3 regions of the Leclercia sp. genome follow, and region 2 is predicted to be linked to each of the others. Evidence: predicted binding sites of a transcription regulator. Region 2 holds the regulator's gene; each other region holds the start of a gene.

Region 1 (5,024 bases), on a different contig from region 2:
ATTACGGTTACTGGGATAGATACGCCATCTTCAGTGAAGATGCGGGTCATGCCCACTTTTTTACCGACTAAACCAATCATTGTATCAACCTCTCAATCGCTCGATGACCTGATTAACCCAGGCTGATCTGCACGTCTACACCGGCAGCCAGATCCAGACGCATCAGAGCATCAACGGTTTTCTCGGTTGGCTCAACGATGTCAACCAGACGCTTGTGAGTGCGGATTTCGTACTGATCACGCGCGTCTTTGTTAACGTGCGGGGAGATCAGAACGGTAAAGCGCTCTTTGCGGGTCGGCAGCGGGATCGGACCACGGACTTGCGCACCAGTGCGCTTAGCAGTCTCGACGATTTCCGCGGTTGATTGATCGATCAGACGATGATCAAACGCTTTAAGACGGATACGGATTCTTTGGTTCTGCATGAGACCAGAGCTCCAATTATTTTATAAACGAAAATGATTACTACTCAAACCCATTACGATTGATGGGAGAGTGTAACCGTTCTTACGTAGCCCCCCAATTGGGAGCATTGTTAGGCAACGAAAAACAGTGTTGCCTGGGTTCAGATTGAACCTGCTGTCAATTACGACAAGCCCGCGCATTATACGTAAATCTCGGCAGGACGCAAGCCCCGTTTAGGAAATAGACGGCCCGGGTCAGTTTTGCGTGGCGGCTCGTAAATATTTTGCAACGTTGCGGCGAAATGCCGGTAGTCGGGAAGGCATTACGCAGGTCTTAGCTTTGCTGATTGTTTAACCCTACAGATTGAGTGGAGTATGGCCGCACACATTTTATAGAGGCCCTGAACGATGCTCACCACCCTCCCCTTCCTCTTTATTTATCTGGTTTTGACATGCTTATTAGTCCGTGAGGATATCCGTTCGCATCTGCTTCCGGACAAATACCTCTGTCCACTGCTCTGGGCGGGTCTGCTCTTTCACCTCTGTCTTCACCCCGATTTTCTGGCAAGCGCAGTCTTAGGTGCGATCGCAGGATACGCCGGCTTCGCGATAATTTATTGGGCTTATAAACTGATACGCAAACGTGAGGGGCTGGGTTACGGTGACGTGAAGTATCTGGGCGCGCTAGGGGCATGGCATGGTTGGTGTGTACTTCCTGCGCTGGCATTATCGGCAGCTCTGCTGGCGATGCTCTATCTTTTGATACGCTCTATGTGTAAGCCCGGAGAACAGATATTAAAAAACCCGCTGCCTTTTGGACCTTTCATGGCGGCAGCAGGTTTAATGATGGGTGGGCAAAGCCTGGTCAGCTTTCCACTTTGATCTGCGACTGGAGGTAATTCTGCAGGCCGATTTTACTGATGAGATCCAGTTCAGTTTCGAGCCAGTCAATATGCCCTTCTTCATCGGCCAGGATCTGGATCATCATATCGCGACTGACGTAATCGTGAACGCTGTCTGCGTAAGCGATGGCTTCACGAAGATCTTTTGCGCCGTCGAGTTCTAGCGCGAGATCGGAGCGTAGCATCTCTTCAACATCTTCACCGATACCCAGCTTGCCGAGATCCTGCAGGTTGGGGATACCCTCTAGAAATAAAATACGCTCGATATACTTATCGGCGTGCTTCATCTCATCGATGGATTCATGGTATTCGACGTCGTTGAGGCGAGTCAGGCCCCAGTTCTTGAACATTCTCGCATGGAGAAAGTATTGATTGATTGCGACAAGCTCATTTCCCAATAATTTATTGAGATAACTTATGATTTTAATATCACCTTTCATTATAGTCCCTCCGCTTCCACTCATTGAAGCGTAGATGGGGCTACAGGGATGTCAAAAAAAAGAATGAGCCTCAGGCAATCTCTTTGTATTCCGGGATCTGCATCAATTCGTCCTGCATGATCTCACGAGCAGCGCGAACGCACTTACCGCATTGATTTCCTACTGGAATAAACTTACGCAGTTGCTGAAAAGATTGTGGTTGAAACTGGCGAACGGCCTGACGGATTTTTTTATCACTTACACCATTACATAAACAAACGTACATAACCACTCCCGTTCAAAATATGCGCAAAGTGTAAGTGAGAATAATTATGATTACAATAGCACAAGCACGGAGATACGGGGCGGGAGCCAACAAAAAATGCGAAAATTTGTGACAGGAAGAAACGCAGGACAACAAAAAAGGACGCCGAAGCGTCCTTTTTAATTCAGGGATAATTAATTAGCCCAGAACTTTAGCAACAACACCCGCGCCAACGGTACGGCCGCCTTCGCGGATTGCGAAGCGCAGACCATCGTCCATTGCGATTGGGTGGATCAGGGTAACAACCATCTTGATGTTGTCGCCTGGCATTACCATCTCAACGCCTTCTGGCAGTTCGATGGTACCGGTCACGTCAGTAGTACGGAAGTAGAACTGTGGACGGTAGCCTTTGAAGAACGGAGTATGACGGCCGCCTTCGTCTTTGGACAGGATGTACACTTCAGATTCGAACTTGGTGTGCGGCTTGATGGAGCCTGGCTTAGCCAGAACCTGACCACGTTCGATTTCTTCACGTTTGATACCACGCAGCAGAACACCAACGTTCTCACCGGCACGGCCTTCGTCCAGCAGTTTGCGGAACATTTCAACGCCGGTACAGGTAGACTTGGCAGTCTCTTTGATACCAACGATTTCAACTTCTTCGCCAACTTTAACGATACCGCGCTCTACACGACCGGTAACAACGGTACCACGGCCGGAGATGGAGAATACGTCTTCGATAGGCAGCAGGAACGGCTTGTCAATCGCACGCTCTGGCTCTGGGATGTAAGAATCCAGGTAGCCAGCCAGTTCGATGATTTTCTCTTCCCACTCTGCTTCGCCTTCCAGCGCTTTCAGCGCGGAACCGCGAACGATTGGGGTGTCGTCGCCCGGGAAGTCGTACTGAGACAGCAGCTCACGCACTTCCATCTCAACCAGTTCCAGCAGCTCTTCGTCATCAACCATGTCGCATTTGTTCAGGAACACGATGATGAAAGGAACGCCTACCTGACGACCCAGCAGGATGTGCTCACGGGTCTGAGGCATAGGGCCGTCAGTCGCAGCAACAACCAGGATCGCGCCGTCCATCTGCGCAGCACCGGTGATCATGTTTTTAACATAGTCGGCGTGGCCCGGGCAGTCTACGTGTGCGTAGTGGCGAGTCGGGGTGTCATATTCAACGTGGGAAGTGTTGATGGTGATACCACGAGCTTTTTCTTCTGGTGCGTTATCGATCTGGTCGAATGCACGAGCAGAACCACCGTAGGTTTTAGCCAGAACGGTAGTGATTGCAGCGGTCAGGGTAGTTTTACCGTGGTCAACGTGGCCGATAGTACCAACGTTGACGTGCGGTTTTGTACGTTCAAATTTTTCTTTAGACACGGCTATATTCCTTACTATAGTGCTCTCCCCTTTGGAGAGAGCACGGGACTTAGGTTTTAATCCTGTGGATTATTTACCACGGGCTTCAATTACGGCCTGAGCAACGTTGTTCGGCGCATCATCATACTTCAGGAATTCCATGGTGTATGATGCACGACCTTTGGTCAGAGAACGCAGCTGAGTTGCATATCCGAACATTTCAGACAGCGGAACTTCAGCGTGGATCTTAACGCCAGTTACTTCAGATTCCTGACCACGCAGCATACCGCGACGACGGCTCAAGTCACCGATAACGTCACCGGTGTTCTCTTCAGGAGTTTCTACTTCAACCTTCATGATCGGCTCAAGCAGAACTGGTTTCGCTTTCTTAAAGCCTTCTTTAAAGGCGATAGAAGCAGCCAGTTTAAACGCCAGTTCAGAGGAGTCAACGTCATGGTAAGAACCGAAGTGCAGACGAACACCCATGTCTACTACCGGGTAACCAGCCAGCGGACCAGACTTCAGCTGCTCCTGGATGCCTTTATCAACGGCAGGGATGTATTCGCCAGGAATCACACCACCTTTAATGTCGTTGATGAACTCGTAACCTTTAGGGTTAGAGCCCGGCTCCAGTGGGTACATGTCGATCACAACGTGACCATACTGACCACGACCACCAGACTGCTTAGCGTGTTTACCTTCAACATCGCTAACTTTCTGACGAATCGCTTCACGGTAAGCAACCTGAGGTTTACCTACGTTAGCTTCAACGTTGAATTCACGACGCATACGGTCAACGATGATGTCAAGGTGCAGTTCACCCATACCAGCGATGATGGTCTGATTAGATTCTTCATCAGTCCATACGCGGAATGATGGGTCTTCTTTAGCCAGACGGCCCAGAGCCAGACCCATTTTTTCCTGGTCAGCTTTGGTTTTTGGTTCAACGGCGATAGAGATTACCGGCTCAGGGAACTCCATACGCTCCAGAATGATTGGGTGATCTGGGTTACACAGGGTGTCACCAGTAGTCACGTCTTTCAGACCGATAGCAGCAGCGATGTCGCCCGCACGAACTTCTTTGATCTCTTCACGTTTGTTCGCGTGCATCTGTACGATACGACCGAAACGCTCACGTGCGGATTTCACGGAGTTCAGGATGGTGTCACCGGAGTTAACCACACCAGAGTACACGCGGAAGAACGTCAGGTTACCCACGAACGGGTCGGTAGCGATTTTGAACGCCAGAGCAGCAAACGGCTCTTCATCACTTGCGTGACGTTCAGCCGGCGTGTCTTTACCGTCGTCCAGGATACCGTTGATCGCAGGAACGTCTACCGGGGATGGCAGGTAGTCAACTACCGCATCCAGCATCGCCTGAACACCTTTGTTCTTGAACGCAGAACCACAGGTTACCAGGATGATTTCGTTGTTCAGAACGCGCTGACGCAGAGCTTTTTTGATCTCTTCTTCAGTCAGTTCTTCACCACCCAGGTATTTCTCCATCAGGTCTTCTGAAGCTTCTGCTGCAGATTCGATCAGGTTCTGGTGCCATTCGTCAGCCAGATCCTGCATGTCAGCTGGGATATCTTCGTATTCGAAGGTAACGCCCTGATCTGCATCGTTCCAGTTGATGGCTTTCATTTTCACCAGGTCGATAACGCCGGTGAAGC
Region 2 (5,024 bases):
TGACAGCGGCTTTTCCTGTGCGACAGCAGCGGGCTGGCGCGTTTCTTTGATGGCCGGAGCGGCAGACTGCGAGGCGGCGGCAATTTTCAGCATGCGCCGTAAAATGTCGGACGCGCTCTCACCAATGTGCCGCGTCTGGCTGGCGATATACTGATAAAGCTCGTCATCAACTTCGATTGTTTTCATCTTAATCCAGTGCGATATCTTATCTGAATACAAGTCGTTGGGAGTATAAGGTCAAAACCCAACAGCGGATAGCGTCAAGCCAGAATGGCGGCAAAAGTCAGAATTAACTGTTTCCTTGCAGCCGGGCGGCAGAATGGTCAACATGATACCCTAACCTGACATACGTAAAAAAAGAACTTTGCCATGAAATTGAATACCCGAGCGCAATCTGCACAATCGCCGCACAATAATTCTCCCATCGTCCTGGTGCATGGCCTGTTTGGCAGCCTGGATAACCTTGGCGTGCTGGCACGGGATCTGGTGACCGACCACGCGCTGCTGCAGGTGGACATGCGCAACCACGGTCTGTCGCCGCGCTCGCCGCAGATGACCTACGCCGTCATGGCTCAGGATCTGCTGGATACGCTGGATGAACACCATATTGAAAAGGCGATCCTGATTGGTCACTCAATGGGCGGTAAAGCAGTAATGGCGCTGACGGCGCTCGCACCAGAGCGCATTGCCGGGCTGGTGGTGATCGACGTCGCGCCGGTGGATTATGACGTGCGCCGCCACGATGAGATCTTCGCCGCCATTAACGCCGTGACGGACGCAGGCGTCAGCACCCGCCAGCAGGCTGCGGCGCTGATGCGTGAACACCTTGACGAAGAAGGCGTGGTGCAGTTCCTGCTGAAATCCTTCGTCGACGGCCAGTGGCGCTTCAACGTGCCGGTTCTCTGGGACCAATACGATCAGATCGTCGGCTGGCAGCCGGTCGCCGCGTGGCCGCATCCAACCCTGTTTATTACCGGCGGCAATTCGCCGTATGTGACCGAAGCGTACCGTGATGCGCTGCTGGCGCAGTTCCCTCAGGCGCGAGCGCACGTCATTGCCGGGGCCGGACATTGGGTCCATGCCGAAAAACCGGACGCGGTGCTGCGCGCTATTCGCCGTTACCTCGCTGACATCGAAAATTGATTAAAAAGAGAGCGACTGGTCGCCTGCGGGCCTCCAGTCGTTGGCGTGCCGTTTTCGGTGATGTATGATGGCGCGCTTATCGCCCGGGCATTAGCAGGGTGTCTTGTTTCCCCCGAAGTCTCAGAATCATGGCCAAAGAACACACGGACCGCACGACAATAGATCTGTTCGCGAATGAGCGTCGCCCGGGACGACCGAAAACCAATCCGCTTTCGCGTGATGAACAGCTGCGCATTAATAAGCGCAATCAGCTTAAACGCGATAAAAGTCGTGGGCTTAAACGCGTCGAGCTGAAAATGAATGCTGAAGCCGTCGATGCGCTGAATGAGCTGGCGAATGCCCGTGAGATCAGCCGCAGTGAGCTTATTGAAGAGATGCTGATCGCGCAGCTCGAGAAATGGCACGGCAAAGCGTAAGTCAGAAAACTCCCCTTCTTGTTGCTTTCATGTAGCACAGAGTGCAGTCCTGCGTGATAGCAGTTTCCGCAGGCTTCTCTGTTCTGCTATGATTGCCCTTATCCGTGGCTAAATTGCGCCACCATACCATTAAGTATCAAGAGGTTATTTTACTCATGGCAATCATCGGCATTTTTTTCGGCAGCGACACGGGTAACACCGAAAATATCGCAAAAAACATTCAAAAACAGTTGGGTAAAGACGTTGCCGATGTGCATGACATTGCGAAAAGCAGCAAAGAAGATATCGAAGGCTACGATATTCTGCTGCTGGGCATCCCGACCTGGTATTACGGTGAAGCGCAGTGTGACTGGGACGACTTCTTCCCTTCTCTGGAAGAGATCGATTTCAACGGCAAGCTGGTGGCCCTGTTTGGCTGTGGCGACCAGGAAGACTATGCAGAGTACTTCTGCGATGCCCTCGGCACCATTCGCGACATCATTGAGCCACGCGGCGCGGTGATCGTAGGACACTGGCCAACTGCCGGTTATCACTTCGAAGCCTCTAAAGGTCTGGCCGATGACAATAACTTCGTGGGCCTCGCCATCGACGAAGACCGACAGCCGGAACTGACCGCTGAGCGCGTCGACAAATGGGTAAAACAGGTTCGCGAAGAACTGCACCTCGACGACATCCTCAACGCCTGATGATGTCGCGGCGCAACGCTAAAGTTGCGCCGCATCGATAGGTAATACCAATCAAAATAATTGCTACAAATTTTTAACTTTTGCTGCCATACCTGTACAATGATCCAGGAGTAAACGGGGAACCTTGTAACAACTTTGTTGGCGGTACCACGTTTTTATAAGCATACTTTACTTGAGACTTGCAGTTTTCATTACGTCATGGCAGTTCTATAATGAGACGCATTATCCCAGGTGCATTTTCTGTCACTTCTTCTTTAGAAGTGAATCGTTTAGCAACAGGACAGATTCCGCATGACTGACAACAACACCGCATTAAAGAAGGCCGGACTGAAAGTCACGCTTCCACGGTTAAAAATCTTGGAAGTGCTTCAGGGTCCGGATAACCATCATGTCAGTGCGGAAGACTTATACAAGCGTCTGATCGACATGGGCGAAGAGATTGGTCTGGCTACCGTTTACCGTGTACTGAACCAGTTCGACGATGCAGGCATCGTAACGCGTCATAATTTCGAAGGCGGTAAATCCGTGTTTGAACTGACGCAGCAGCACCACCACGATCACCTGATTTGCCTCGACTGCGGCAAAGTGATCGAATTCAGCGATGATTCCATCGAATTACGTCAGCGCGAAATTGCCGCACGTCATGGCATTCGTCTGACCAACCACAGTCTGTACCTGTATGGCCACTGTGCCGAAGGCGACTGCCGCGAAGATGACCACGCGCACGACACCAAATAATCTTTGCATAGACTCTGAGCCAACCTGACGGTTGGCTTTTTTTTGCCTGCGATAATGTAAAAAAGCCCGGTGGCGCTGCGCTGTCGGGCCTACAAGGGTGAAATCACCCCCAGGCCGGTAAGCATAGCGCCACCGGGCGTGGCAAACAGCTCATTACTTCGCGTTGTTGCTGCGGATCTCCTGCCAGATTTTATCGCAGTTTTTGGTCACGTCCTGATTGTTACCCGTTTTACGCGCCTGAATACAGGCCTGGTAATCCGCCACCCGGACGGTTTCCTGGGTCGCAAACTGTTCGTGCGCCTTCTCCTGACGCAGCACGTCCAGCACGCTCTGACAGGCTTCAATCTTTTCCGGTGACCCTTCAGCGGTATTGATGCACGCGCTGTAGGCCTCTTTCAGACGGGTATCTTCTTTCTGGGTCTGGGGTTGTGCGCAGGCGGCCAGTCCTGATGCCAGCACTGCGACCATGACGATTTTTTTCAACATAACGATCTCCAGTCAGGCGGGGAGTGAGTCCCCGCCCGGATTGTCATCAGAAGATGGTGAACGGGGCGATAACCATGAACTTCACGTCACGCTCATCCTGGAAGATGTTGCCGTAGCCGCCGCCATAGCTTGGGATATCGGAGTGGTTGTCATACTGCGTGAAGTGCAGTTTGAACATGGTTCCTTTCGCGCGGCCGTCCTGCAGGGTGTAGATCGCATCCAGGCTGTAGGCCGATTCCTTAATCTTGTTGGAGGCGATATCTTCACGCTGACCGGCGCTGTTGATTAACCAGTCTGACGGTTTCGCATCCCAGGCATAGACATAGGACGCGCCAACGCTCCAGCCCGCAAGGTTCCAGTTGCTCAGATCATACATGGCACCGAAGAAGACCGCTTTTTCGCCGTTGGCGTTAAAGTCGGAGCGGTTATCCCACCACACGTCCAGACGACCGTTGGAAGACGCATAGGTTGGGGTCATACGCTGCAGGAAGTAACCCTGCTGCCCTTCCGCCTTGACGTAAGTCCCTTCCAGACGTAAATCGACCTGGCCGACCTTGTAGCCCAGCGTCAGCGCCTGCAGCCATGCTGTACCATCGTAGATATCATTCTCGGTGCCGCTGTCGGCTTTATCACGCGTGCCGTAGAACTGATAGCTGGTGGAGAGCGGGCCACCCACGATATCAAGCTTGTAGCTGGCTTTAGCAAAGTACTGATCGATAAAACCTTCAGCCTGACCAAAGGCCGCTTCCAGAATCAGGTTGTTTTTGAAATCGTACTTCGCGCCGAAGGAGTGGAGATAGTCGACGCGGGTTTTCCTGTCATTCTGATAGAACTTGTCCATCTCGAGGTGCCACGGCGCTTTATATTCGTTGGTCCACATGTACGAGAAACTCAACGCACCGCTATCACCGTAGTCAAAGTTGGCCCCGGCTTCAGCACCCTGATAGGTACCCGGCATAAAGCTCCAGTGCGGCGCCAGCAGGGTTTGACCGGTTGGCTGCAACCAGCCACCGCGTGCCCAGACCGGACCGTATTTAAATTTAGCCGCCGCTTTGTACAGGCTGATCCCGCTCTTATCGCCGGACCAGTCCTCTTTATAAGCTTTGTTGCTGGAGGAGAAGGCAATTTCGTTCGGGTGACCGCTGTCGCCGTTTTCCGCCATTTCGATGGCCGTGAACGCAGCCAGATCGAGACCGAACATATCGGCGGCATAGCCGGACTGGAAATCAAGGTTGGCGTTCCAGGTGGAGTGAGCGAGGTTCGTTTTGTATTTGTCTGACTCGACATCTTTGCGGTCACGTTCACGCTGCCAGTAATAGACACCGCCCGTGAGGGTTGAATCATCAATGAAACCTTCGGCCTGGGCTTTCGGAGAAACCATCCAGCCTGACATTGCTGTAACACCGGCGATAGCCAGCGCAAGCGCACTACGTTTGCCACTAAACGTACGCATAATTAATCCTCTTTGACGTATTTAAAGCGCCTTAAACGGCGAAAAACAAAAAAGTAAAAAGCGGAGGCAATCGGAAATACCCGCTTACATCTCCTGCCCCTA
Region 3 (5,024 bases), on a different contig from region 2:
TGTCGCTGGCCAGCACATCAAAGGCCACCAGCATCATCGACGCCTGCTGCGGGGTTAAAATCCCCGCCTGATGCGTACCGTAAAACGGCTGCGTCTCCATTCGTGCGTCCGGGGAGAGCGTCCCCGGCGCGCTCTGCGGTTTTGCCGCATGCGCCACCGGGCAACCGCCTGCAAGGGCAAGAGCGCCGCCAAGCGCCCCTACCCCTTTTAACAACCGACGTCGTGAAGGTTCAGCCACGTCGTACTCGTCATGCTTGTTCATCAACTTAGTCCAGACCCAGTACGCCACGCAGCTGCGCCAGATCTTCTGCCAGGGTGGTAATCGGCCCTTTCAGGGCGTTACGGTCGGCATCGGTCAGCTTGTCGTAGGTTTCAAACCCGTCCTGGGTGCGGTATTTCGCCAGAATGGTGGTGACCTTCTTAAAGTTGGCATCCACTTTCGCCAGCAGTTCGCTGTTATCTTTCTGCAGCTGCGGACGCAGCAGGTCAACGATCTTCTGCGCACCTTCGACGTTGGCCTGGAAGTCCCACAGGTCAGTGTGGCTGTAGCGATCTTCTTCTCCGCTGATCTTGCTGGCCGCCACTTCTTCAATCAGCCCTGCCGCACCGCCCACCACTTTCGACGGCGGGAAGGCCAGCTCGCTGATGCGTTTTTGCAGCTCCAGCACGTCGCTGTTCAGCTGGGTGGCGTACTGCTCCATCCCTTTGGTGGAGTTGTCGCCAAACAGCGCTTTCTCCAGACGGTGGAAGCCGGTGAATTTCGGATCGGCGGCCTTCTGCTCGTAATCATCTTCACGGGCATCGATGCTGCCATCGAGGTCAGAGAACAGCTCGGCAATCGGCTCGATGCGCTCGTAGTGCTGACGGGTCGGCGCATACAGGGATTTCGCTTTTTCGATATCGCCTGCTTTCACCGCGTCGGTAAAGGCTTTAGTGCTGGCAGCCAGATCCGCCGTCTCTTTGGTAACGTAGGCTTTATAGGCGGTGATGGCATCGCCGAGGCTCAGCAGCGCGTCGCCTTTGGCAGCATCAGCGGTGGCGGCTCCTTTCACGATCAGCTTGCCTTTCGGGTTGGTCAGCAGGCCGCAGGTCATGTCGTATTCCCCCGGTTGCAGATTGGCGGTCATCTTCTGGCTGAAGCCTGGCGCGATGTTTTCGCGCTCTTCTACCACCATTACCCCTTTGAGGATCTCCCACTCCAGCGCTTTCTGGCTGTGGTTCTGGATGATGAACTGGGTTTTACCGCTGTTGACCGTGACGGTCATCGGCTCACACTGTTTATCATTGACGGTAATTTTAACCTGCGGAACATCCGCGGCCTGAGCGGCGAAAGCGGACGCCATCAGCGCTGCAACGCCAGCCTGTAACGCACTGCGACGAAAGTGGATTGCCATGACTTTTCCCTTTTAAAAGTATGTTGTAACTACAGTGAGCACTTCAGGGCGCAGTACGCGACGGCTGAGCGCTGGGGCGCGATGGCATAAAGAACAGCGCCAGCGCCGGAATAAGATAGATAAAGTAGACCGCCACTTCGCTGACGCTCGGGGCTTCCTGATAGCCGAAGATCCCTTCCAGCAGGGTGCCGGTCAGCGAATGGGTAGACAGAACGTTACTGAGATCGAAGGCCACATCCTGGAAGTGGTTCCACAGGCCCGCCTCATGGAAGGCACGGATCGCCCCGGCAGCCAGTCCGGCGGCCACCAGCAGGATAAACAGGCTGGTCCACTTGAAGAAGACCCCGAGGTTAAGACGGATCCCGCCCCAGTAGAGCAGGAAGCCGAGCACCACCGCGGTGGCCAGACCCAGCATCGCACCCAGCGGCGGCCAGATGCCGACATCCTGCTGGAACGCGGCCAGCAGGAAGAAGACCGACTCCAGCCCTTCACGCGCCACGGCGAAAAAGACCATCATGATCAGCGCCCAGCCGTGGTGATTGCCCTTCGCCAGGGCGCTGTCCACCGCCTGCTCCAGCTGAACCTTGACGTTACGCGACACTTTACGCATCCAGAACACCATCCAGGTGAGGATCACCACCGCAATCAGCGCCACGATGCCTTCAAACAGCTCCTGCTCTTTTTGCGGGAATTCCCCGGTGGTTTCGTTGATCGCAATGCCCAGACCGAGGCAGAGGGCGGCAGCCAGGAAGACGCCAATCCACATCACGCCAATCCAGCGGCCGCGCTGGGTGCGTTTCAGATAGCTGGCGATGAGGCTGACAATGAGGGCCGCTTCAAGACCTTCACGTAACATAATGAGAAATGGAACAAACATGCCGACACCTTAAATGTTTTTCGCGGTCAACTGATGCAAAGAAAGGTAAATTCTTATGATAGTGATTATCATTACGGCAATAAGAAATACAAGCGAAATATGCTGCATTTTGATGACAGGATGTAAAACCATAAGGGGAAAATAATAACTTAAGTGACTAAAAGGTTTATAAGTTAAGACATAAAAGTTCATTTACGGTTACGGCAGGCTGTGGCTAAATGTGCGCCTCATTAATCTGCTGAAAATCAACTATGTATCAATTCCTGCACTTCCTGCTGGCGCTGGTGGTTATCCTTGCGCTGGCCTGGCTGGTCAGCTTTGACCGCCGCAACGTCCGCATTCGTTACGTTATCCAACTTATTGTGATTGAGATTGCGCTGGCATTCTTTTTCCTCCACGCCGAAAGCGGTCTGTTTGTTATTCAGTACGTTTCGGGCTTCTTTGAATCGTTGCTGAAATATGCCGCCGAAGGGACCAACTTTGTATTTGGCGGGATGGGTGAAAAAGGGCTGGCGTTTATTTTCCTCGGCGTGCTGTGCCCGATTATCTTTATTTCGGCACTGATCGGCATTCTGCAGCACTGGCGTATTCTGCCGGTGATTATTCGCGTGATCGGCACCCTGCTGTCAAAGGTTAACGGCATGGGCAAGCTCGAATCCTTTAACGCCATCAGCTCCCTGACGCTCGGCCAGTCGGAAAACTTCATTGCTTACAAAGGGGTGCTGGGGGACCTCTCGTCGCGTCGTCTGTTCACCATGGCGGCCACCGCCATGTCGACGGTCTCGCTGTCGATTGTTGGCGCGTATATGACCATGCTCGAGGCGAAATATGTGGTGGCGGCGCTGATCCTGAATATGTTCAGCACCTTTATCATCCTCACGGTGATTAACCCAACCCGCCCGGAAGCGGAGCCGGAAATTAAGCTGGAAAAGATGCATGAATCCCAGAGCTTCTTTGAGATGCTGGGCGAATATATTCTGGCTGGCTTCAAGGTGGCGATGATTATTCTGGCGATGCTGATTGGCTTTATTGCCCTGATCAGCGCCGTGAACGCCCTCTTCTCCAGCGTGTTCGGCCTGAGCTTCCAGCAGATTCTGGGCTATGTCTTCTATCCGCTGGCGTGGCTGGTGGGGATCCCGCTGAGCGATGCCCTGCATGCGGGTGGGATTATGGCGACCAAGCTGGTGGCAAACGAGTTTGTAGCGATGATCGAGCTGCAAAAAATTGCCGCGCAGATGACCCCGCGCGGGCTGGGCATTCTGTCGGTGTTCCTGGTCTCCTTCGCCAACTTTGCCTCGATCGGCATTGTGGCCGGGGCGATTAAGGGGCTGAACGAGAAGCAGGGCAACGTGGTATCACGCTTTGGTCTGCGCCTGGTGTACGGTGCAACGCTGGTGAGCCTGTTGTCGGCGAGCTTTGCGGGATTAGTGCTGTAGTGTAATGCCCGGCGGCGCTGGCGCTTGCACGGGCCTACAAGGTAAATGCAAAACGGCAACTTAGTTGCCGTTTTTAGTGTTTGCTCCCTCTCCCTGTGGGAGAGGGCCGGGGTGAGGGCATCAGGCCGCACCCGGTCTTATCAAAACTGCACGCACACCGGCTGGTCAACGCGCATTACCGACTCCTGGGCAAAGCGCTGCTTATACACTCCACGCAGCGCCTCGATATTGCTCTCGCTCCGGGCATCTTTTGCGTGGATCAGCATCAACGCCTTGCTCGATTCGCGCGCCACTTTCCCGTCATTCCCCAGCCACTGCCCACGGGCATCAAACACCGTTAAGCCATCGCGAAAACGCGGGGTGACGTCCTGGTCGACAAACTGCTGCCACTCCTGGCCGGTGATCGCCTCCCCTGCCGGACGGTTCAGGCCGAAGTAGAGGGTGGTTTGCTGCATCTGATTATCGGCCTTGCAGGTGTTATCCGCGGTGCTGTGCGAGGGGGCGTTACAGCCCGCCAGCAGTAAAATTGCGCCCGCCACAAGCCCTGTTTTGATTGTCATACTTCGCTATCCTCATTGTTATAAGTCCAGCGATATGAACGTAAGTTGCAGAAATTAGCAAGAAAAAAGCCGGGTAGCGCTAACGCTTACCCGGCCTACAGGAGGGAGAAGACAAATTACTCAGGCTGCAACTTCGACGGCGGCGCGGTGTGGTAATGCGCATCCGCTTCAGCAAAGCGTTTCTGCATCGCGGCAGACGGCGCTTTACCCAGCAGGCTGAAGACCACAATCCCGATGCTGCCAAAGATAAAGCCTGGAATGATTTCGTACAGGCCCAGCCACGCGAACTGCTTCCAGACGATCACGGTGACCGCACCGATAATCATCCCCGCCAGCGCGCCGTTGCGGGTCATACGTGACCACAGCACCGAGAACAGCACCACCGGACCAAAGGCGGCACCAAAGCCTGCCCAGGCGTAGCTTACCAGGCCCAGCACGCGGTTTTCCGGGTTTGCCGCCAGGGCGATGGAGACCAGAGCTACCACCAGCACCATAAAGCGCCCCACCCACACCAGCTCTTTCTGGCTCGCGCCCTTACGCAGGAAGGCTTTGTACAGATCTTCGGTGATGGCGCTGGAGCAGACCAGCAGCTGGCAGCTCAGGGTAGACATTACCGCGGCGAGGATAGCGGAGAGCAGAATACCAGCAATCCACGGGTTGAAGAGGATCTGCGCCAGTTCGATAAACACCCGCTCTGAGTTCTGGCTCACCGCACCCGCCAGGGAGGGGTTATTGGTGAAGTAGGCAATACCGAAGA

What was found. The regulator Fur, encoded in region 2, represses iron uptake genes when iron is present. The targets are predictions, from matches to a motif close to ATAATAATGAGAACNACTATCAA.
Region 1: a site for Fur is predicted at 2,045-2,067, ahead of bfd (bacterioferritin-associated ferredoxin). Genes of this name have one in related genera too.
Region 3: a site for Fur is predicted at 2,321-2,343, ahead of efeU (iron uptake transporter permease EfeU). Genes of this name have one in related genera too.

The regions. Positions count from the first base shown of each region.
Region 1 is NZ_DAIQCE010000005.1:23,926-28,949, forward strand. It holds gene rplC (50S ribosomal protein L3) at 1-80, opposite strand, end outside; gene rpsJ (30S ribosomal protein S10) at 113-424, opposite strand; gene V7Q49_RS14325 (prepilin peptidase) at 812-1,285, shown strand; gene bfr (bacterioferritin) at 1,269-1,745, opposite strand; gene bfd (bacterioferritin-associated ferredoxin) at 1,816-2,010, opposite strand; gene tuf (elongation factor Tu) at 2,188-3,372, opposite strand; gene fusA (elongation factor G) at 3,442-5,024, opposite strand, start outside.
Region 2 is NZ_DAIQCE010000002.1:44,794-49,817, forward strand. It holds gene seqA (replication initiation negative regulator SeqA) at 1-186, opposite strand, end outside; gene ybfF (esterase) at 370-1,143, shown strand; gene ybfE (LexA regulated protein) at 1,272-1,559, shown strand; gene fldA (flavodoxin FldA) at 1,715-2,245, shown strand; gene fur (ferric iron uptake transcriptional regulator) at 2,537-2,983, shown strand; gene chiQ (ChiQ/YbfN family lipoprotein) at 3,137-3,466, opposite strand; gene chiP (chitoporin ChiP) at 3,516-4,922, opposite strand.
Region 3 is NZ_DAIQCE010000001.1:1,657,613-1,662,636, forward strand. It holds gene efeB (iron uptake transporter deferrochelatase/peroxidase subunit) at 1-262, opposite strand, end outside; gene efeO (iron uptake system protein EfeO) at 267-1,394, opposite strand; gene efeU (iron uptake transporter permease EfeU) at 1,438-2,271, opposite strand; gene V7Q49_RS07905 (NupC/NupG family nucleoside CNT transporter) at 2,523-3,707, shown strand; gene V7Q49_RS07910 (DUF3574 domain-containing protein) at 3,848-4,267, opposite strand; gene putP (sodium/proline symporter PutP) at 4,384-5,024, opposite strand, start outside.